DNA from 4 places in the Sphingopyxis sp. PAMC25046 genome. Region 1 is predicted to be linked to each of the others. Evidence: predicted binding sites of a transcription regulator. Region 1 holds the regulator's gene; each other region holds the start of a gene.

Evidence for each region. The regulator LexA, encoded in region 1, represses DNA repair genes until DNA is damaged. The targets are predictions, from matches to a motif close to GTTCCNCNCTTGTTCT.
Region 2: E5675_RS09480 (S24 family peptidase) is a predicted target of LexA. The motif match lies at 3,260-3,275, and genes of this name have one in related genera.
Region 3: E5675_RS03960 (ribonucleoside-diphosphate reductase subunit alpha) is a predicted target of LexA. The motif match lies at 2,449-2,464, and genes of this name have one in related genera.
Region 4: E5675_RS15770 (protein ImuA) is a predicted target of LexA. The motif match lies at 2,967-2,982, and genes of this name have one in related genera.

What each region holds. Positions count from the first base shown of each region.
Region 1 covers NZ_CP039250.1:2,655,570-2,660,647, reverse strand. Annotated here, with positions in the region: gene E5675_RS12550 (ComEC/Rec2 family competence protein) at 1-1,641, shown strand, start outside; gene lexA (transcriptional repressor LexA) at 1,595-2,278, opposite strand; gene glp (gephyrin-like molybdotransferase Glp) at 2,343-3,533, opposite strand; gene moaC (cyclic pyranopterin monophosphate synthase MoaC) at 3,530-4,003, opposite strand; gene trpC (indole-3-glycerol phosphate synthase TrpC) at 4,276-5,061, opposite strand; gene trpD (anthranilate phosphoribosyltransferase) at 5,058-5,078, opposite strand, start outside.
Region 2 covers NZ_CP039250.1:2,014,662-2,019,739, forward strand. Annotated here, with positions in the region: gene mobF (MobF family relaxase) at 1-1,260, shown strand, start outside; gene E5675_RS09460 (hypothetical protein) at 1,333-1,572, shown strand; gene E5675_RS09465 (hypothetical protein) at 1,606-1,803, opposite strand; gene E5675_RS21735 (DUF5818 domain-containing protein) at 1,803-2,111, opposite strand; gene E5675_RS21740 (hypothetical protein) at 2,102-2,527, opposite strand; gene E5675_RS09480 (S24 family peptidase) at 2,539-3,183, opposite strand; gene E5675_RS09490 (WYL domain-containing protein) at 3,593-4,489, shown strand; gene brxF (BREX-3 system P-loop-containing protein BrxF) at 4,482-4,940, shown strand; gene E5675_RS09500 (DUF6079 family protein) at 4,962-5,078, shown strand, end outside.
Region 3 covers NZ_CP039250.1:850,595-855,672, reverse strand. Annotated here, with positions in the region: gene E5675_RS03965 (EAL domain-containing protein) at 1-1,767, shown strand, start outside; gene E5675_RS03960 (ribonucleoside-diphosphate reductase subunit alpha) at 2,506-4,473, shown strand; gene E5675_RS03955 (endonuclease domain-containing protein) at 4,631-4,975, shown strand; gene E5675_RS03950 (ribonucleotide-diphosphate reductase subunit beta) at 5,045-5,078, shown strand, end outside.
Region 4 covers NZ_CP039250.1:3,343,111-3,348,188, reverse strand. Annotated here, with positions in the region: gene E5675_RS15795 (alpha-ketoglutarate-dependent dioxygenase AlkB) at 1-127, opposite strand, end outside; gene E5675_RS15790 (SOS response-associated peptidase family protein) at 124-540, opposite strand; gene E5675_RS15785 (SOS response-associated peptidase family protein) at 735-1,310, shown strand; gene E5675_RS15780 (DUF1810 domain-containing protein) at 1,307-1,744, shown strand; gene E5675_RS21540 (hypothetical protein) at 1,796-1,972, opposite strand; gene E5675_RS15775 (TIGR02281 family clan AA aspartic protease) at 2,252-2,872, opposite strand; gene E5675_RS15770 (protein ImuA) at 3,001-3,786, shown strand; gene E5675_RS15765 (DUF6504 family protein) at 3,692-5,078, shown strand, end outside.

The sequences.
Region 1 (5,078 bases):
CGCACGCGGCTGATGCCGCCGCCGACCGCGAGCCTGCCCGGCGGCTATGATTTTGCCCAGCGCGCCTGGTTCGACGGCATCGGCGCGGTCGGGACGATACTGGGCGAGGTGTCCCGCGTGCCGGGAAAGGAAGCCGCCGCGCCGCCGCTGCGCACACGGCTGAGCGCGCATATCCAGGGCGAGGTCGAAGGTTCGGCGGGCGGCATCGCGGCGGCGCTGGTGACCGGCGACCGCGGCGCAATTTCCGAGGCCGACGAGGAGGCGATGCGCCGCAGCGGCCTCGCGCACCTGCTGTCGATCAGCGGGCTGCATGTGACCGCGGTGGTCGGCTTTGCCATGCTGCTGGCGATGCGCTTGCTGGCGCTCAACCGGCGGCTGGCGCTCGCGGGCCTTGTCCTGCCGCTCGCGGCGGCGGCGGGGGCGCTCGCGGGCGGGGGCTATACATGGCTCGCCGGCGCCGAGGTGCCGACGCTGCGGTCGTTCATCGCGGCGCTGCTCGTGCTCGTCGCCTTTCTGATGGGGCGCGAGGCGCTGACGCTGCGGCTTGTTGCCGCGGGCGCGCTGATCGTGTTGATCTGGCGGCCCGAGGCGCTCGTGGGCCCGAGCTTCCAGTTGAGCTTCGCCGCGGTCACCGCGATCATCGCGCTCCACGAGGGCCCACCGATGCAGCGTTTCCTCGCGCGCCGCGACGAGCCATGGCTGTTCCGCCTGGGGCGCGGGATCGCCGGATTGCTCATCACCGGGCTCGTCGTCGAGGTCGCCCTGGCACCGATCGCACTGTTCCATTTCCACAAGGCGGGGCTCTACGGCGCGCTCGCCAATGTCGTCGCGATCCCGCTGACGACCTTTGTCATCATGCCGGCGGAGGCGCTCGCGCTGCTGTTCGATAGCGTCGGGCTGGGCGCGCCCTTCTGGTGGGTGGCCGAACAGGCCCTGCGCGCGTTGATCGCGCTGGCGCATGGGGTCGCCAACGCGCCGGGTGCGGTGGCGACGATGCCGAACTTTCCACCGTGGGGATTTGCGTTCGCGGTCTTCGGCGGGCTCTGGATATTGTTATGGCGGACGCGCTGGCGCTACGCGGGGGCGGTGCCGCTGGCGATCGGCATGGCGGCGCTGCTCGCCGCGCCGCGCCCCGACCTGCTCGTCACCGGCGACGGGCGCCATATCGCCGCCGCGCTTCCCGACGGCGGCTATGCGCTGCTGCGCGACCGCGCGGGCGATTATGTCCGCGATACGGTCGCCGAGGCGGCCGGGGTCGACGCACCGCTCCTTGCCCTCGCCGAGTTGGGTCATGTCGAATGCAATCGCGATTTCTGCCGCTGGGCGCAGGGTGAGGGCAGCGCGCGGCGCATCATATTGGCATCGCACGGGCGCGACCGGATCGAGGGAGCCGACATGGCAGCGGCATGCGCCGCCGCCGACGTCGTGATCAGCGACCGCTGGCTACCGCACGAATGCGTGGGGCGCTGGATCACGATCGACCGCGACAGCCTCGCCGAAACCGGCGGGCTGGCGATCTATCTGGGCGAAGCGCCAGAAGCCGTCGCCGCGCTTCGCGCGGGCGACGCGCATCCGTGGCGGCTGCCGCAGCAGCTTAGTGGTAACGACGAAGCAGTCCCGAAAGCCGCCCTTGCACGATGACGCGCTCGGCGGGGTAACGCTGCGGCTCATAGGCGCTGTTCGCCGGGTCGAGCCGGATCATCTGCCCTTCGCGGCGGAAATATTTGAGCGTTGCGTCCTGCCCGTCGACGAGTGCGACGACGATGTCGCCCTCGCGCGCGGTGCTCGCCTTCTGGATCAGCGCATAGTCGCCGTCGAAAATTCCTGCTTCGACCATCGAGTCGCCCGATACTTCGAGCGCATAATGTTCGCCCGAGCCGAGCAGCGCGGCGGGGACGGCGAGATTGTTGTGATCCTCGAACGCTTCGATCGGCACGCCGGCGGCGATCTTGCCGTGCAGCGGCACCTCGACGATGTCGTTCGCCGCGATCGGGCGCATCGCGGGCGCGGGCTTGCGCAGCGGCACGACATTTTCGCGCGCCGGTTCGCGTGCCGCTGTCGCCGATTCGGGCACCTTGAGCACTTCGAGCGCGCGCGCACGGTTGGGAAGACGGCGGAGGAAACCCCTTTCTTCCAGGGCGCTTATCAGCCGGTGTATGCCCGATTTCGACTTGAGGCCCAGCGCCTCCTTCATCTCCTCGAACGAGGGCGAAATGCCGCTCGCGTCGAGGCGTAGCTGGATGAAGTGGAGCAGTTCATGCTGCTTCGCGGTCAACATCGGTCGTTCTCCATGATGTCATATCGGACATATTGAGAACGATAGTGGAACAAAGCGGAACTTGTCAAGCGATGACGATATAGTCCGCCATGGCTCCGGCATCGCGCGCGGGCGCGCCGATATCGCGGATCAGCAGCGCATTGGCCGCGGCGAGTGGAAGCGTGCGGCCGCTTTCCTGCCCGATCATCGGCGTCAGGCGGCCATTTTCGAGTCGCGCGCGGAGGTAATCGCGGCGCGTTCCGCCTTCGCCGAGCGGCGCGGCGAGCGGTGCTCGATGCACGGGCGGCAAGGGATGGCTCGCGCCGGCAAGGTGACGGACGAGCGGGAGCAGGAACAAGGTCGCGGTGACGAAGGCCGACGAGGGATTGCCGGGCAAACCGAGGAGGACCGCGTCGCCGAGCGTTCCCGCAATCAGCGGCTTGCCGGGCTTCATCGCGATCTTCCAGAAATCGAGCCGTCCACCAGCATCGGCGAGCGCGCCGCGGACATGGTCGTGATCGCCGACCGACGCGCCGCCGACGGTGACGATGACGTCGTGACGTCGCGCCAACTCCTTGAGCGCACTGGCGAGTTTCGCGCGGTCGTCGGGAATATGGCGCGGCGGCGTGGGCGCAGCTATCTCGCCGACGAGCATCGCGGCGAGCATGACGCCGTTGCTTTCGGGGATATGGCCGGGCGCGAGCGGCCGTCCGGGCTGGACGAGTTCGTCGCCGGTCGTGACGATCGCGACGCGCGGGCGGCGGCCGACGGCGAGGTCCCCCGCACCGCTCATCGCCGCCGCGGCGATGGCGCCCGGGGTCAGACGCGTGCCCGCGGGGAGAAGGCAGTCGCCCGCAGCGAAATCGGCTGCGCGCGAGCGGATGTGGCGCCCGCGCGCGCCGGGGCCGTCGCGCGTCAGCGTCAACGCGTCGCCCTCGCGTGCGACATCCTCCTGCACGATCACCGCGTCGGCGCCGGGGGGAAGCATCGCGCCGGTGAAGATGCGCATCGCCTCACCGGGACCCACGCTGCGGTCGGGCGCGGTCCCTGCAGCGCTTTCGCCGGTGACGGTCCACGGGCCCGGCAAGTCGTCGAAGCGGATCGCGTAGCCGTCCATCGCCGAGAGCGGTGCCGCGGGCTGGTCGCGCAGCGCAACGATATCGCGCGAAAGATGGCGTCCAAGTGATTCGGAAAAGGCGATATTTTCGCTATCGAGCGGTTCGCGTAGCGCGACGAGCCGTGCCTGTGCATCCTCGACGGCGAGCAGTCCGCTCATTCGGCGCGCCAGTCGCCCGAGCGGCCGCCGCTCTTTTCGAGGAGGCGAATGTCGCCGAGCACCATCGCCCGGTCGAGCGCCTTTGCCATGTCGTAGAGGGTGAGCAGGGCGACCGAAGCAGCGGTGAGCGCCTCCATCTCGACGCCTGTTGGTCCCCTCGTCTGGGCGACGGCCGTGACCGCGATGCCACCCTCTTCCCACGTAAAATCGACGCCGACCTTGGTCAGCGCGAGCGGGTGGCAGAGCGGGATGAGGTCGGACGTGCGCTTCGCGGCCATGATCCCGGCGATGCGCGCGGTCGAGAGCACATCGCCCTTCGGCGCGTTGCCGCTCCGGATCGCTTCGAGCGCCTCAGCCGACATGGTGATCCGCCCGCCGGCAACCGCGCGGCGCTCGGTTGCTGGCTTGGCGCCGACATCGACCATGTGCGCGGTGCCGGTCTCGTCGAGATGAGTCGGTTTGAGTGTCATGCGCGGGGAGCGAAGCAAGGTGGGGGGCGAAAGGCAAGGGGGATGGGGGTAAAGCGTTTGCAGTTTTATCCTCCCTGTGGCGAAGCCATGGGGAGGTGGCAGCGGCGTAGCCGCTGACGGAGGGGCTAATAGTGCGAGGTTGCGGCCCCTCCACCACCGCTTCGCGGCGGTCGAGGTTGCGGCCCCTCCACCACCGCTTCGCGGCGGTCCCCCTCCCCATCGCTTCGCGACAGGGAGGATCGGCAATAGCAGTTCCCACCCTAAAGCGAACGTCAGCCCTCCAGCAGCGCCCTCGTTGCCGCCGTGACGTCATCCTGGCGCATCAGGCTTTCGCCGACGAGGAAGGTTTTGACGCCGCTTTGCGCGAGTCTTTCGCAATCGGCGTGGCTCGCGATGCCGCTTTCGCCGACTAGCAAAGTGTCCGGCGGGACCAGTTTTGCGAGGCGTTCGGTGACCGCTAGGTCGGTTTCGAAGGTGCGGAGGTCGCGGTTGTTGACGCCGATGAGGCGCGACTTGAGCCGCGTCAGCGCGCGGTCGAGTTCGGCTTCGTCATGCACCTCGACGAGCACATCCATGCCGCGCTCGATCGCCGCGGCCTCGATCTCTTGCATCGCGCCGTCGTCGAGCGCGGCGACGATGATCAGGATCGCGTCGGCGCCGATCGCGCGCGCTTCGGCGACCTGCCACGGGTCGACCATGAAATCCTTGCGGAGAACGGGAAGCGCGCAGGCGGCGCGCGCGGCGACGAGATAATCCTCATGCCCCTGAAAATAAGGCCCGTCGGTCAGCACCGACAGGCAGGCGGCACCGCCGGCGGCATAGGCCCGGGCGTGGTCCGCAGGATCGAAATCCGCTCTTATCAATCCCTTGGAAGGCGATGCTTTCTTGATTTCGGCGATCAGGCCGAAGCCGCCGGCCTCGATCTTCGCCTGTAACGCCTTGGCGAAGCCGCGCACCGGGCCGGTGTCGACGGCGTCGAGATCGGAAAAGGATCGCGCCGCGCGGCGCTCGGCGACCTCTTCGGTCTTGGTCGCAAGTATCTGGGTCAGCTTGTTCATTTATAGGCGATCCAGCA
Region 2 (5,078 bases), 640 kb from region 1:
CGCGGCACCACGGTGCTGCTCGACGAAGCCTCGATGGTCGGCAATGCCGACAAGGAAAAGCTCGTGCGCCTCGCCAATCTGCTTCAGCTCGACCGCTTCGCCAGCATCGGCGACAGGAAGCAATTGGGCGCTGTCGATGCGGGCAAACCCTTCGACGTCATGCAGAAGGCAGGCGTCGAAACGGCCACCATGAACACAAATCTCCGGGCCCGCGATAAGGCGCTGCGCGATGCTCAATATGCAGCGCAGGGCGGACATATCGACGAGGCCTTGCGGCATCTCGGTCCGCATATCGTCGCTTCAGGTGATACAGCTACCATCGACGCCGCGGCGGCCTGGCTATCGCTTTCGCCTGCTGAGCGTGAGGTGACCGCGATCTATGCGTCGGGTCGCAATTTGCGCGGACAGGTGAATGAAGCAGTCCAGACCGGGCTCAAGGCCAATGGAGAATTGGGACCGGGTTCCATGGGTCTCACTGTGCTGTCGCGGGTCAACCTGACGCGTGAGGAAATGCGCTATTCGCGCAGCTATGCGGCCGGCATGGTGCTCGAAGTCGACCGCCGGCAACGGGGGCAGGGCCTTCAGAGAGGGCGCTATGAGGTGATCGCGACCGATCCCTCCCGCGAACGCGTGATGCTGCAGAACGAGCGGGGCAAGCGCTTTGAATTCCGGCCGGGCCAGATGCGACCGCAAGGTGAGCAGGATCCGCTGCGTCTGTTTGAGGTTCGCCCACTAGAAATTCACGATGGTGACCGCATCCGCTGGACGGCGACCGATCATAAGCGCGGCCTGCTCAACGCCGATCAGGCGCGCATCGTGGCGGTTGATCCGAAGGGTGTCACAGTGAAAACGTCGCTTGGCGCCGAACACCTGCTGGGGCTGGGCGACCCCATGCTCGAGCGTCTCGATCTCGCCTACGCGCTCAATGCGCACATGGCGCAGGGTCTGACATCCGACCGCGGGATTGCCGTCATGGACAGCCGCGAACGCAATCTTGCCAACCAGCAGACATTTCTCGTGACGATAACCCGCCTGCGCGATGGTCTGACCCTGTTTGTTGACAATGCGGGCAAGCTCGAATCAGCAGTTGAGCGCAATCCGGGAATGAAACGCTCGGCGCTCGAAACGGTCAATCAGCTGCGCGATGCGGCAGCAACGGGCCAGGCTAAGGGCAAGGCGCCTGATCGTTCGCAAGAACCGGCTCGCGAGCCGCCAGAACTCGATCGCTCGATCACCAAGCCCTTCGAAATCGGGATCTGACGCAGCGGCTATCCGCATGGGTTCATATGGCACCGGTTGACTGTTAGTTCTGTTTTTGTTCTCATGGCGACCATGTCCCGAATCGCCGATGAAATCCTGCTCACGCATATCGAAGTCGCGATTGCCATCGCGTCCGAAGCAACGCTTGTCGGGCTCGGTGCTGACGACCCGCGAACCCAGCGCAATGCTCGTGTCGATCTCGCGCGCCATCTGGTTGAACGCATGCAGGGTTTGGAGATCGAAGGCGAGGGGAATGCCAGCAGGAGCTCGCAGCCCACTCTCTTTCCAGGCGATCTCTCGCCGATGGGCTGACCAGCATTGAGATGTGGCTGAGGTAATACTGGCTTATTGCAGGCGCGTCGGGCGATCCTTGCCCATCAGCTCTGCCACGCGTTTGGCGATGGCTTTCCAGGTGGCGATGCCCGCCTCGTCCTGTGCCAGCGCGAGCGCGCCGATCTGCTCGGCGACATGAAGCGGTGCATTCTCACCATGGGTTTTCAGGACCTGGTTGGCACAAGCCCAGAGTTCCCAATCGCTCAACATCAGCCGAGACGTCCAACAAGGCCGAGTAAGAACGCGATCAAACCGTAGCCCACGACACTGCTGGCGAGGAGCAGTTCAATATTGAATTTGGAGCGAGGAGGGCGGGATTGTCCTGCTGGCCAGATCTGATCGCAGATGAGCTCGTTGAACCCGGCGCGGCGTCCGCAGACTTCCACTTCGCATCCGATCAACCGGCGTACTCTACGCCCGGCGTCGAGCTCCCACACCCCGCCGCCCGAATGCAGTTCAAGTCCGAAGGGGCCTTCGGCAAGACGGCCTGTCAGACGGAGTTCCGGGCCTAGCGGCATGCAGGCCCTTTCCAGTAGCGATCCCAACGCAGCACTGTGCGTGTCTGGATCATCGAGCAGGAGAGATCGGCTCCGTTCGGCAGTCGGCACCAGGCAGCCGTCCGGTTGCCGCCTGCCGAACCTTCCGACCGGCATGTCAATCTCGGTCCAAGAACCACGACGTGCCCTGTCGAGATGGTCCCTCGAGGGCCGCCAAGAAGATCGACGAGCGCGTCGCGCGCTTCGGTAGCCGACGCGTCGGGGCAGGGCTGGTTGGTCCGGCATGTTCCGTCCATTTCGCGCGCGGCGATCCCGGCGATGCGGACATGGGGGCCTTCGGCGCACCATATGGGCCCGTCGCCATCCCACACATGCGTGGGTGTGCAGGTAAAGGTCTGGCCGGCAGCGACGATCGAGGCAGCGAGGAGGGCAAGCATTGGCGAGCTACCTAGCGAAGCGCGCGGCCGAACCAAAGCACGCGGCCGACAATATTGATCGTCCGCTTCTCCAGTCCGCGCCAACTGGGATAGGCCGGATTGTCGCTGAGGACCGAGACCCGCTTGCCTTGCGGCTCGATTGCGACCCGCTTGACGCTGAGCATGTCGTCCATGCGCAGCACATAGATCCCGTCGCGCAGCCGCGACTGTCCATCGTTGAGATCGACCATGACTTCATCGCCGTCATGCAGCGTTGGCTCCATCGAATCCCCGTGCACGGCGATGATCGAAAGGCTCGTCGCCTTGCTTGCGGTCAGACGGCGCAGCCACTTCTCGTCGAACCCGAACTGGGCGCATTTGGATTCCATTTCGGCCAAAGCGCCGTGCCCCGCCGAGGCTTCGACATCAAGAACCGGGACATGGACCAGTTCGACGACCGGGCCGGATCGCCGTTCGGGCGCACCGAGGATCTTCTCGTCTACTCCGAAGAAGCGGGCGAGCACGGAGCGGTCCTGCTCGTCCAGTTGGCGGGGGCTGCCGCGGCGGATGTATTGCTGGATATAGGCCGCGTTGCGTCCGAGAAGGCGAGAAATCGAGGAGTAATTACAGCCTCGTTGCTGGATCAGATCGTCCAGGGCTTTGCGTGCATCTTCCATCGCTGCGGGTCCTATCGCATCCGTCTAGGAAATTCGATCCTAGACTCTAGGAAGTCTTCCTAATAAGAACATATCAAGAACACAAGCGGAAAGCGAGTCGAAGGCGATGGAGCTCCTGGACCAGATCGAGGGCTATTTGGCGCGAAGCGGTACGAAGGCCAGCATGTTTGGTAGGCAGGCCGTCGGGGACCCCCGTTTCGTGCAGGATATGCGCGAAGGGCGTCGACCCAGGCGCAAGACAACGCAACGTGTCCTTAATTTTCTCGCGTCTACAGAGGGAGTTGCGTCCACGCGCTCGGATCATCTTGACGTGTTGGCGGATTAGATTCGTATTGCCTTAATCACATCCGTACAGTAGGTGTGCCCATACAGAAACTGGTCAGTCCAGCTTTTGTGGGGGCTACGGGGCATGGACGGCGAATCAGGATTACGAAGAGGGGTCGAGAGCAGGCTGGAATTCATCGAATTCCGGTTGTTCTGGGAAGGCCACGTAAACCGAAGCGACATCGTCGAGACATTCGGGGTTTCGATCAATCAGGCGTCAGCCGATCTCAACAGATATCTGGGTCTGGCCGAGACCAACATGGTCTACGACAAAAGCGCACGGACCTATGTGCGAAGCTCTTCCTTCAAGCCAATCTTCCATAAGCCTGACGCCGAGCGGTACCTCACCCAGATCCGGTCGATAGCTGACGGGATCATTACTCCTGACGATGCCTGGATCGGCAGCGTTCCGGGGTTTGCTTGCGCGCCAACACCTGCCCGCGGTGTGTCTGCCCCCATTCTCCGAGCGGTCGTGACCGCGATCAAGCGCAAGGAAGCACTCGAGGTCCTTTATCAATCGATGTCCTCGCCGGATCCGTCCTGGCGCTGGATCGCGCCGCATGCCTTGGTCTTTGACGGGTTCAGATGGCACGCCCGGGCCCACTGCGTCCGTAGCGGGGAGTTCAAGGACTTCGTCCTGTCCCGCATCGGAGAAACGCGCGCGAGCAAGGCTAGCGAGGAGACAGCTTCGCGCGATCATGATTGGCTCGATGACATTGACCTCGTCATCGCGCCCCACCCTGAACTGAGCGTCGGCCAACGAAAGGCAATCGAACTCGATTATGCGATGGAAGGGGGTAGGGCGACCATCCCGGTCAAGCGCGCGCTCCTATATTATGCGCTCAAGCGGCTTGGGCTCGACACCGACCCGTCGGCTCGGCGGCCTCAGGATCAGCAGATCGTTTTGTTGAATGCCGACGCGATCAACTCTGCACTGCGAGCTGAAACCTCCGCTCAGACACACGGAGCGCAGGATGCTTGAGCACCTTCAGCAATTGGTTGCCGATGCGGCGCAGCTCAACAGCAAGTTGGTCCTCGTCGTTGCGAATTCTGGAGGAGGCAAAACCGCTCTGCTCGCCGAATTCGCTAAGACCCATGATCTGCAGATCATAAATGTCGGTAGCGAACTCTCGAACCTGCTTCTTCCAATCCCGTCTTCGCAAAGAAGCTTCGAGGTGTTGGGCGTATTGAGGGGCATGCTGTCGCATCACCGCGATCGCGGGGTAGTCGTACTCGACAATATCGAAGTCATGTTTGATGCAGAATTGAAGATAAATCCCTTCGATACGATCAAACGCTTGGCCCACGCTATGACAGTCGTCGTGGCGTGGCCGGGAGATTTCAAGGATGGCCGCCTGCTTTACGCAAAAGTGGGTCATCCCGAGCACTGCGATGTCGCCGTAGATGGCGCAATCGTACTTGAGTTGAACTGAGCTTTGAGAGGAATTTTGGAGATGTCCATGCAGTATGGCGATCTCATTCAGTTTGAACCGATTGAATCGGTCATTCAGCTTCTGGACGCGAACCGTCCGGACGAAGCGAAGAAGCTCGTCTCGACCTACGTGATTTCC
Region 3 (5,078 bases), 1.8 Mb from region 1:
CTCCTTCCCAGCTTTGCGTCGATCCTTGCGGACCGGCCCAGCAACCATCCGGCCAATTTTGCGCTGGATCTTTCGTACGACCCCGACACGATCACGCAATATAGCGCGATCGACGTCATGTCGGGCAAGCTCGATCCGAATCTGTTGCGCGGCAAGGACGTGATTTTCGCGCCGGCATCGGCCGCCTCACCCGACCAGCATTATCTGCCGGGCCACGACAAGGTCCACGGCGCCTATATCCACCTGATCGCCGGCGAGGCGCTCAAGCGCGGCCAGCCGGTCGATATCGGCTGGTTTCCCGCACTCGCGCTGACCTTCATCGTCTCGCTCGCAGCCCTCGCCTGGCGAAATGGCCGCCGCTACGGGCCGGTGGCCATCGGCCTTACCGTCGCCCTGATCGTCGTGAAAGTGGCGAGCAGCCTGTCGCTCGTCACGGTCCAAGTCGGTGCCGCCTGCTTCCTGATTGCCGCAATCGCCGCCAATGTCTCGCGCACCCGTCGCCGCGATTTGGCCCAACGCGAGAACCCGATATCGGGCTTGCCCAATTTCGAGGCGCTGCGTTCGCAGGCGTCATTCGGCAGCGCGACGGTTATCGCTGCGAAGGTGGTGAATTTCGAGGATCTCGCGGCCTTCATCCCCGGTGACGGCATCGGCAAGCTCGTCGAACAGGTCACCCGCCGCCTCCAGCTCGCTTCGCAGGGCACGACGCTCCACCATGATCTCGACGGCACCTTCGCCTGGCTGGTGCCCTATTATCAGCACAGCCAGATCGAGGGGCAGCTCGCGGGCCTCGCCGCGCTGTTCAACGCGCCGTTGACGATCGGCGAGCTACGCGTCGACGTCGCGATTGCCTTCGGGGTCAATGACGAGTTCGAAGGGTCGAACGCGCAGCGTCTCGCCGCCGCGCTCGTCGCCGCCGAACGCGCGATCCGCACGCGCGCGCTATGGACCAAATATACCTCGCGCCAAAAGGAAGACGCCGGCTGGCAATTGAGCTTCCACTCGCAGCTCGAAGATGCGCTGACCGGCGGCGACATCTGGGTCGCTTTCCAGCCGCAATATGAAATCGCGTCGAAAAAGCTCGTCGGGGTCGAGGCGCTCGCGCGCTGGACGCACCCGACGCGCGGGCCGATCCCGCCCGACGAGTTCATCGTCCAGGCCGAAAAGAGCCAGGATATCTATCGCCTCACGCTGTTCGTGATGGATCAGGCGATCCGGTCGGCGGCGCAGCTGCGCGAGCGTGGCATCCACATCAACATGTCGGTTAACCTGTCGGCGAGCCTGCTCGACCACAGCGACCTTGTCGGCACGATCCGCGTGATGCTGACCGCGCATCACCTGCCCCCCGAAACGCTGACGATCGAGATCACCGAAACCGCGCAGATCGAAAACAGCCGCCAGGCGCGCCAGACGCTCGCACAGCTGCGCCGGACGGGCATTCGCCTGTCGATCGACGATTATGGCACCGGCCAGTCGAACCTCGAATATCTGACCGAGATCGAGGCCGACGAGATCAAGATCGACAAGCGATTCGTGATGACGATGCGCGATTCGCAGCGGAACCTCGAAGTGGTCAAATCGACGATCGATCTCGCGCACCGCCTCGGCGCCGTCGCGGTCGCCGAAGGCATCGAGGACGGTGAAACCATGGCCCTGCTCGCCGGCCTCGGCTGCGATGTCGGCCAAGGCTATCATCTTGGAAAACCCCAATTGTTTTCCGAACTGACCGCGGCCCTCAGCGCCCATCCTCAAAACCGCATCGCATAACTGCCAAACTGGCGGTAATGTTTATAGTTAAGACTCGATTTACCTTACTAATTAAGGTATATGCTCCGTTAACTGTTCCCGCGTGGGCAGTCTGAACAGGAGATTGGTCATGGGTTGGTTTTGGCGATGGATGGGTGGCGGCGGCTCCGGCAACGGTGGCGGTCAGGCCTGACCTGAAAGCATAGAGTTAGTGATCGGGCTCCGGCATCGCCGGGGCCCTTTCTTTTTGCCCGACGACGATCTGCGCGGGGGGTTCACGCAGGCGACCGGGCGAAACCCTCGCTCCCCTCGCCGCATCGCGCGTCGGTAACGGCGGCGTCGCGGCAAGCCCTTCTTCGCGACCGAAAAAATTTTGGTCCCGCACCCGTATCCGCCCCTTTGCCCGCAAAGCCGCGGAAACGCTGGCGCGGCGCGTTTCGCGCGTGCATCGGGGACGACGAGACGAATCAAATTATCGACGAGTTGAGTCTTCAACCTGTCATTTACCGTCTTGCATCGTCGCGCCGACGTGGCACTATAGGTGGTGGGTCAACCACGGGGGCACCCCAATAAATAGTATTCGGCTGCAAGTGGCGGATTTCCGTCGTCCATCGCATATGGACCCGGAAAAACCCTTGCTGCGCCCAAAAAAAGTGCCCCGTGGACGGGTTTAGATGCTAGGATCGGGGCTTCGCCCTGAGTCGAACAAGACAGGAACAAAGCGCACCCATGTGCGCGTTTAGATCGGGGGCGAATGCGATGGATTTTCGGGAAAGCGAACGGGTGGAGACGAGCGACGTGGCGACGATGGAACTGGCGAAGAATGACGCTCCGGCGGCCTCCGAAGCGAAGGGCGAATCGAAGAATGATTCGGCGCCCGAGCCGAAGTCTGCTGCGAAGCTCAACGACGGCAGCGAGCCCAAGGTTCACGCGCGCCGCTTCGACATCGTGACCGACGCGAGCCGCGACGCGCTGCTCACCGACTTCGGCAAGGAAACGCTGCAGGACCGCTATCTCCTCCCCGGCGAATCGTATCAGGATCTCTTCGCGCGCGTCGCCGACGCCTATGCCGACGATCAGGACCATGCGCAGCGCCTCTACGACTATATCTCGAAGCTGTGGTTCATGCCCGCGACCCCCGTGCTGTCGAACGGTGGCACCGGGCGCGGCCTCCCGATCAGCTGCTACCTCAATTCGGTCGACGACAGCCTTGAGGGCATCGTCGGCACGTGGAACGAGAATGTCTGGCTCGCGAGCCGCGGCGGCGGCATCGGCACCTATTGGGGCGCGGTGCGCGGCATCGGCGAACCCGTCGGTTTGAACGGCAAGACCAGCGGCATCATCCCCTTCGTCCGCGTGATGGACAGCCTGACCCTCGCGATCAGCCAGGGTTCGCTCCGCCGCGGCTCGGCCGCCTGCTATCTCGACATCTCGCACCCCGAGATCGAGGAGTTCCTCGAGGTCCGCAAGCCGTCGGGCGACTTCAACCGCAAGGCGCTCAACCTCCACCACGGCGTGCTCATCACCGACGAGTTCATGGAGGCCGTCCGCGACGGCGCCGAATTCAACCTGCGCAGCCCCAAGGACCAGAGCGTCCGCGGCACCGTCGACGCGCGCGGGCTGTTCCAGAAGCTCGTCGAGACGCGCCTCGCAACGGGCGAGCCCTACATCATCTTCATCGATCAGGTGAACCGCATGATGCCCAAGCATCATCGCGACCTCGGGCTCAAGGTCACGACCTCGAACCTCTGCTCCGAAATCACCCTGCCCACCGGCCGCGACCATCTCGGCAACGATCGCACCGCGGTCTGCTGCCTCTCGTCGCTCAACCTCGAAACCTGGGACGAGTGGAACGGCGACAAGCGTTTCATCGAGGATGTCATGCGCATGCTCGACAATGTCCTCCAGGACTATATCGACCGCGCCCCGCCCGAAATGGCGCGCGCCAAGTACAGCGCGAGCCGCGAACGCTCGGTCGGCCTTGGCGTCATGGGCTTCCACAGCTTCCTGCAGGCGCGCGGCCTGCCGTTCGAGGGCGCGATGGCGAAATCGTCGAACCTCCGCGTCTTCAAGCATATCCGCGCGCAGGTCGACGCCGCCTCGATGCTGCTCGCGAACGAGCGCGGCCCCTGCCCCGACGCCGCCGATCAGGGCGTGATGGAGCGTTTCAGCTGCAAGATGGCGATCGCGCCGACGGCGTCGATCAGCATCATCTGCGGCGGCACCAGCGCGTGCATCGAGCCGATCCCGGCGAACATCTACACGCACAAGACGCTCTCGGGCAGCTTCTCGATCCGCAACCCGCACTTGGAAGCCCTGCTCGTCGACAAGGCGAAGAACAGCGACGCGATCTGGAACTCGATCCTCGAACGCGGCGGCAGCGTCCAGCACCTCGACTTCCTGACGCAGGACGAGAAGGACTGCTACAAGACGAGCTTCGAGATCGACCAGCGCTGGCTGCTCGAACTCGCCGCCGACCGCACGCCCTATATCGATCAGGCCGCCTCGCTGAACCTGTTCATCCCGGCGGACGTCGAGAAATGGGACCTGCTCATGCTCCACTACCGCGCGTGGGAACTCGGCATCAAATCGCTCTATTATCTCCGCTCGAAATCGGTGCAGCGCGCCGGCTTCGCGGGCGGGGTCGAGGCCGACAACACGCCCGAGGCGGCGAAGTTCGAACTGGCGGGCAGCACCGATTACGACGAGTGTCTGGCGTGCCAGTGAATATGACCCCTCTCCCCTTGTGGGAGAGGGAGGGGCCCGTCGCCGCTTGAGCGGCGATGGGAGGGTGAGGGGAAGAGGCCGCAAGGCCGGCCTCCCCCGGTGGACGACCGAAAGAGCACGCCAGCTCCGACGCGACGCCACCGATGCCGAGAAGCGCATGTGGCGCGCCTTGCGAGAGGCTTTTCCCCTCGCGAAGTTCCGCCGCCAGCAAGCTCTCGGGCCCTTTTTCGCCGATTTCGCATCGCACGCCGCGGGGCTGGTGATCGAGATCGACGGAGGACAGCATGGCGAAGCGGTCGCCCAAGACGAAGCGCGGACACGCTTCATCGAAGGTGAGGGATACAGGGTGATCCGCTTCTGGAATGACGATGTGATGACGAATCTGGAGGGCGTATTGGCCTCGATCGCGTCCACCCTCCCTTCTCCCCTTGTGGGAGAAGGTGGCCCGCAGGGCTGGATGAGGGAGAACGGGGCCGACACCCCCTCACCCTCCCAAGGCTGACGCCTTGGGCCCCTCCCTCTCCCACAAGGGGAGAGGGGATTTGGACCGAGTTTCGATTGGAGTAAGCCGATGTCGCTTTTGGAAGCCCGCAAGACCTACAAGC
Region 4 (5,078 bases), 690 kb from region 1:
CCTCGCGTTCCTCCTCGGCGGTGAGCACGGCCTCGCCATAAGCGAGCCCGGGAAGCGAGGGGCCGAAAAGATCGCCTTGATGGGCTGCGCGAGCGCGCGGGGGATGGGCGAGGTCCTCGATATTCATAGGGGCAGGTCGGCCTGCGCGCGCAGCGGCTCGACGAAGAAACTGTGGCGCGGCGGCTCGGTGAAGAGCTCGTCGTTGGAGCGCGTGCCATCGAGCCAGTGCATCACGTCGCGGCGGTGGACGATGACGCCATGGCGCGACTGATAGGGGATGACGTCTGCGCCCGCAGGCATGGTCAGAATGCGATAGGAGAGCGGCCAGTCGGCGAGCGGCGGATCCCAGATTGCGGCGAGGTAGAAGAAATTGCCGCTGTCGAGCGTCACTCGGTAGCGGTGGTCGCCCGTTCCCATCCGGAACTCGGATGCTGGGATCAGGCAGCGGCGGCTCGGGAAGGCGCGGCCTTCCGATCGCACAAAGCGATAGTTGATGCCGTCTGCGAAGCGCGGATCGCTTCCCCAGACCGCCTCGACCATTTCGATCTCGCTTTCATCTTCGGGATTGCGTCTTATGAGCGCTCGGCGGGCGCCATCCGGGGCATCGGGATCGAAAGGGGTTGGCGCCGTGCTCATGTGCGGAACATAATGGGAACGGATGCGAGTCGCAAGCATCAGGGGTTTTTGCGGAAATGTGCAACGATTACAGGCTTGAAGTTGATGTTGCTTCCATCATGGAAGACTTCGACGACTTGAAGATCAAGATCCGGACGCCGGAGGGCACGCCCAACGTTCCCGCGCGCGAGGACGTCCGAATCACCGACATGGCGCCGATCGTGAAGGCGGCCGATGGCGATGCGGCGGGGGAACTTGTGAACCGGCGCTGGAGCTGGCCGGGCCAGGGCGGCAGGCCGGTCTATAATGTCCGCTCGGAAGGGCGAGACCTCGCGGCGCAGCGCTGCCTCGTCCTGTGCGACGGCTTCTACGAATTTACCGATCCGACCGATAAGGCACAGAAACGCCTCGACAAGTGGCTCTTCACGATGAAGGAGCATCGCTGGTTCGCCATGGCGGGCATCTGGCGCGATGCCCATGTCGGCGAAGCCTTCGGCCTGCTGACGATGGACGCGGGTCCGGACGTGGCCCCCTATCACCATCGCCAGATCATCCCGCTGCCCCGCGACAAATGGGCCGCTTGGCTCGACCCGCGAACCCCGGCGGCCGACGTGCTCCAGTGGCTGCCGGAGGGCATGATCGAGGTCCAACAGGTTTATGGCAAGCCCCCGGCGCAGGGAGCGTTTGCGCTGTGACGAGCGGTGATGACAGTCTTGATCGCTTCGTCACCGCGCAGGAGCAAATCTACCCGCGCGCGCTCGAGGAAATCCGTCGCGGGGCCAAGCGCACGCACTGGATGTGGTTCATCTTTCCGCAGCTCGCCGGGCTTGGGCGAAGCGCGATGGCGCAGCGCTATGCGATTGCCGATATCGAGGAGGCGCGCGCCTATCTAGCCCATCCGCTACTCGGGCCCCGCTATGTCGAGTGCGCCGAGGCGCTGCAGGACCTGATCGGCAGCGACCCGGTAGCCGTGTTGGGCGAGACGGACGCAACCAAGCTCCGGTCGTCGCTCACCCTGTTCGAGGCTGCGAGCGGCCGGCCGCTGTTCGCGGCAGCGCTCGACCGTTGGTTCGGCGGGGTACGCGACGAGCTGACGTTGGCGAAGCTCGGAACGCCGAGCGCGCAATAAAGGGCCCGCCAAGGCGGGCCGAGTTTGCCACGGGAGAAGTGGCGAGGGTCTTCAGTTTTCGGTGCCGGGAGTACCCGTCTTCGGCGGCTTGCCATCTTCGATGCGGCCTTCGTTGCGAAGGTCGCGGCCTTCCTGCGCCTTGCGCTTGGCTTCGGGGCTGTCGCCGTTCTCGAAGGCTTCTTCCTTCACATAGCCGGCGGCTTCCTTGATCTTTCCTTCGATGCTCATGATCGACTCCATTGCTGTGTTCGCTGTGCCGGGAAGAAACCGACCGCGAAGGGCAAAAGTTGCCATGAATATTTTCGCGAGATCCTGAAACCATCGGCGGTTTCCCGGGTTCTCGTCGGCGGACGGGACCTGCCGGAGATCACACCTCGGTCTGCCGCGTCCATGGCTCCGGGGCCGTGCCGCCGCACCCCCGCCGAAACAGGCTTGGCCCGTTGACTGGTCTCACGGGAAGGCAAGCTTGGTTACAGGGCGACCGCAGCGTCACGGCCCGTTTCCGCTCTATTCGCTTGCGTGTGCCTGCTTTGGCAGGAGGATCAGCGTCCCCCCCTCGACCCGCCAGCTTTGCAGGTCCGACAGGAAATTCATGCCCAAGACGTCGGTAGTGCCGAGCCCCGGTGAAATGACAACCTTGAGTTTCCGGGCATCGATTCCTCCGATCGACAGTCTGTCGACGGTCGCCGCATCGGCGCGAACCGTGCCGTTTGCCGTCTGCATCAGGATGGGGACGAGCGTGGCGTCGGCAGCGACGCCGGCTGCCGCGGCCGTCGCGGGGGAGATCGCGGTCACCGTCGCGCCGCTGTCGATCAACATGCGGCGCTTCGTCCCGTTGATCTCGGCTTCGGCCCAGAAATGGCCGTCGCGGCTCATCGGTATGCGTACCTCGTCGCCAACGACGTCTTGGGCATCGAGGCCGAGGCTTTCGGTGACGCGCGACAGATTGGGATCGAAGGGCGCGTGCTGCAGGACGAGAAAGATACCGAAGGCGAGCAGCGCGAACGAAAAGAGCGCGCGGAAGACGCGGCCGACATAGGGAATCTTGAACAGGATGACGAGGATCAGTGCAGCGCCGACGGCGTATATCGCGAGCGTTTCCCAAGGAAGATCGGTTGTGATCGGCATAATTTGTTCCTGATTTACAAGGCCGAACGTGACGGGGCGCTGAATGATCCACAGTCCTTCGTCGCAGCTGTCTTGACGGATGTTCGTTGCGGGTGGAACATATAGAGAACATTTGAGTCGATACCAGCATGAGCATCCCGCCCATTTCGCTCCGGCCAAGCGCCGAGGACCTTGCCGCGCTTCGCGAAGCGGTCGCGCGCGTCGCCGCGTCGCGCGGGCCCGTGCTGCCCTTTGGTATCGGACCGCTCGATCATTTTCTTGCCGGAGGTGGCCTCGACGGGGCAGGCCTCCACGAGGTTGCGGGCGCGTCGGCGAGCTGGAGCGACGATGCGGCCGCAACATTATTCACTGCCGGCATCGCCGCCCGCTTCGCGGCGGCGCCCGATGTCTCGGTCCTCTGGGCGCTGACGCGCTTCGATCTCTACGCGCCCGCGCTCGAACAAGCAGGGCTTGGCCCGGGCTCGATCCTTTATGCCCAAGGCAAGGACGATCGCGATCTCCTGATGATGTGCGAGGACGCACTGCGCGACGGTGCGCTCGCCTGCGTCGTCGCCGAGGTGAAGGCGGCCGACCAGACGGCGACGCGGCGGCTTCAGCTCGCCGCCTCGGAGGGCAGGACGCCAATGCTGCTCTATCGCCGGTACCGTCGATACGGCCAATGTCCGCTCGCCGACCCGTCGCTCGCGTGCACGCGCTGGCGCATCGCCACCCTGCCGTCGGGGCGCCTTGCAACGTCCGGCGTCGGGCGCGGGCGATGGAATGTCGAGCTTGTCCGCCAGCGCGGCGGGCCGCCTTTCTCCCTCGAACTGGAGGCGTGCGATGACCAGGGTCGCCTCGCTCTTCCTTCCGCAGCTCGCGATAGAGCGGCTGCGGATGGCAGAGCGGCATCCGTCGCGATCGAACGCGCCGCCTGACCGGGGGCGGGCTGCCCCGCGCTTTCCTGAACCCGTCGACGACAATCCCGGCACCTGCTCGGTGCCGCGCGGCGGCGGCTGGCGCCCCGGCGCGCGCTGGGCGCAGGACAGGGGACCGGCGGCTGCAATTGACTCGCTGCCGGCGCACCAGCGCCCGACGATGCGCGAGCTCGGTCGGCGCAGCGAAGCGGCGGCGCCGGTTTTCCGGAATGTGCGGTCGGACGATGGCGTCGGCGGCGGTTCTGTCGTGCCGCTGCCGCTGCTGTGGGGCGCGCGCCCGACGATCGTGATCGCGCGCACCGGGCAGCGCGAGCTCGTCACCGCGGCCTGTCCGCTCGCCTGCGACCTCGGCCTCGCCGTCGGCATGGCTGCGGCGCATGCGCGGGCGCTCGTCTCCGATCTCGACGTGCTCGATGCCGACCCGGCCGCCGACGCGGCATGGCTCGCGCGGCTCGCCTTGCACGCGGCGCGCCACTGGACGCCAAGTGCGGCGGTGTCGGGCAGTGATGGCGTGTGGCTCGATTTGACCGGGGCGAGCCATCTCTTCGGGGGAGAAGAGAGTTTCGCCGCGCGTCTGCGCGGCTTTCTCAAGCGCCTCGGCTTCAGCGCGCGTGTCGCGATCGCCGGAACAGCCGGCGCCGCACACGCGCTCGCGCGCTACGGCGGCCGCGAGGTTCAGGTCCTGCCGGAAGGGAGGGAAGGGGAGGCGCTGGCTCCTTTGCCGCTGGCGGCGCTCCGGCTGACGCCGGAGGCGCTCGCTGCCGCCGCGCGCTTCGGGATCGAGCGGGTCGCCGACCTTTATCCCATGCCGCGCGGGCCGCTTGCGCGGCGCCTCGGGCGCGCCGCGACCCTGCGGCTCGACCAGGCGCGCGGCTTTGTGCCCGAGCCGATCGTCCCGGTGGTCCCGTTCGATGTGCCACGCGCGGAGCGCGGACTCCTCGAGCCGATCGGGACCGCCGAGGCGATCGAGCAGGTGATCGCGGACCTGCTGGCCGATCTGGTGGTGCTGCTTGAGCAAAGTGGGCTCGGACTGCGATCGGCCGTGCTGACGTGCGAGCGGGTCGACGCAGCGAAGCAGATCGTGAGTGTCGGGACAGCGCGGGCGACGCGCGACGCGGCGCATCTGCTGCGCCTGTTCCGACTGCGGATCGACCGGATCGAACCGGGGCTCGGGATCGAGGCGATGACGCTCGCGGCGCCTGCGGTCGAACGCCTCGCGCCGGTGGCGCTTGGCGTTCCGCTCGATGGTGAGGCGCGCGCGCGCGACCTCGCGCCGCTCGTCGACCGGCTCG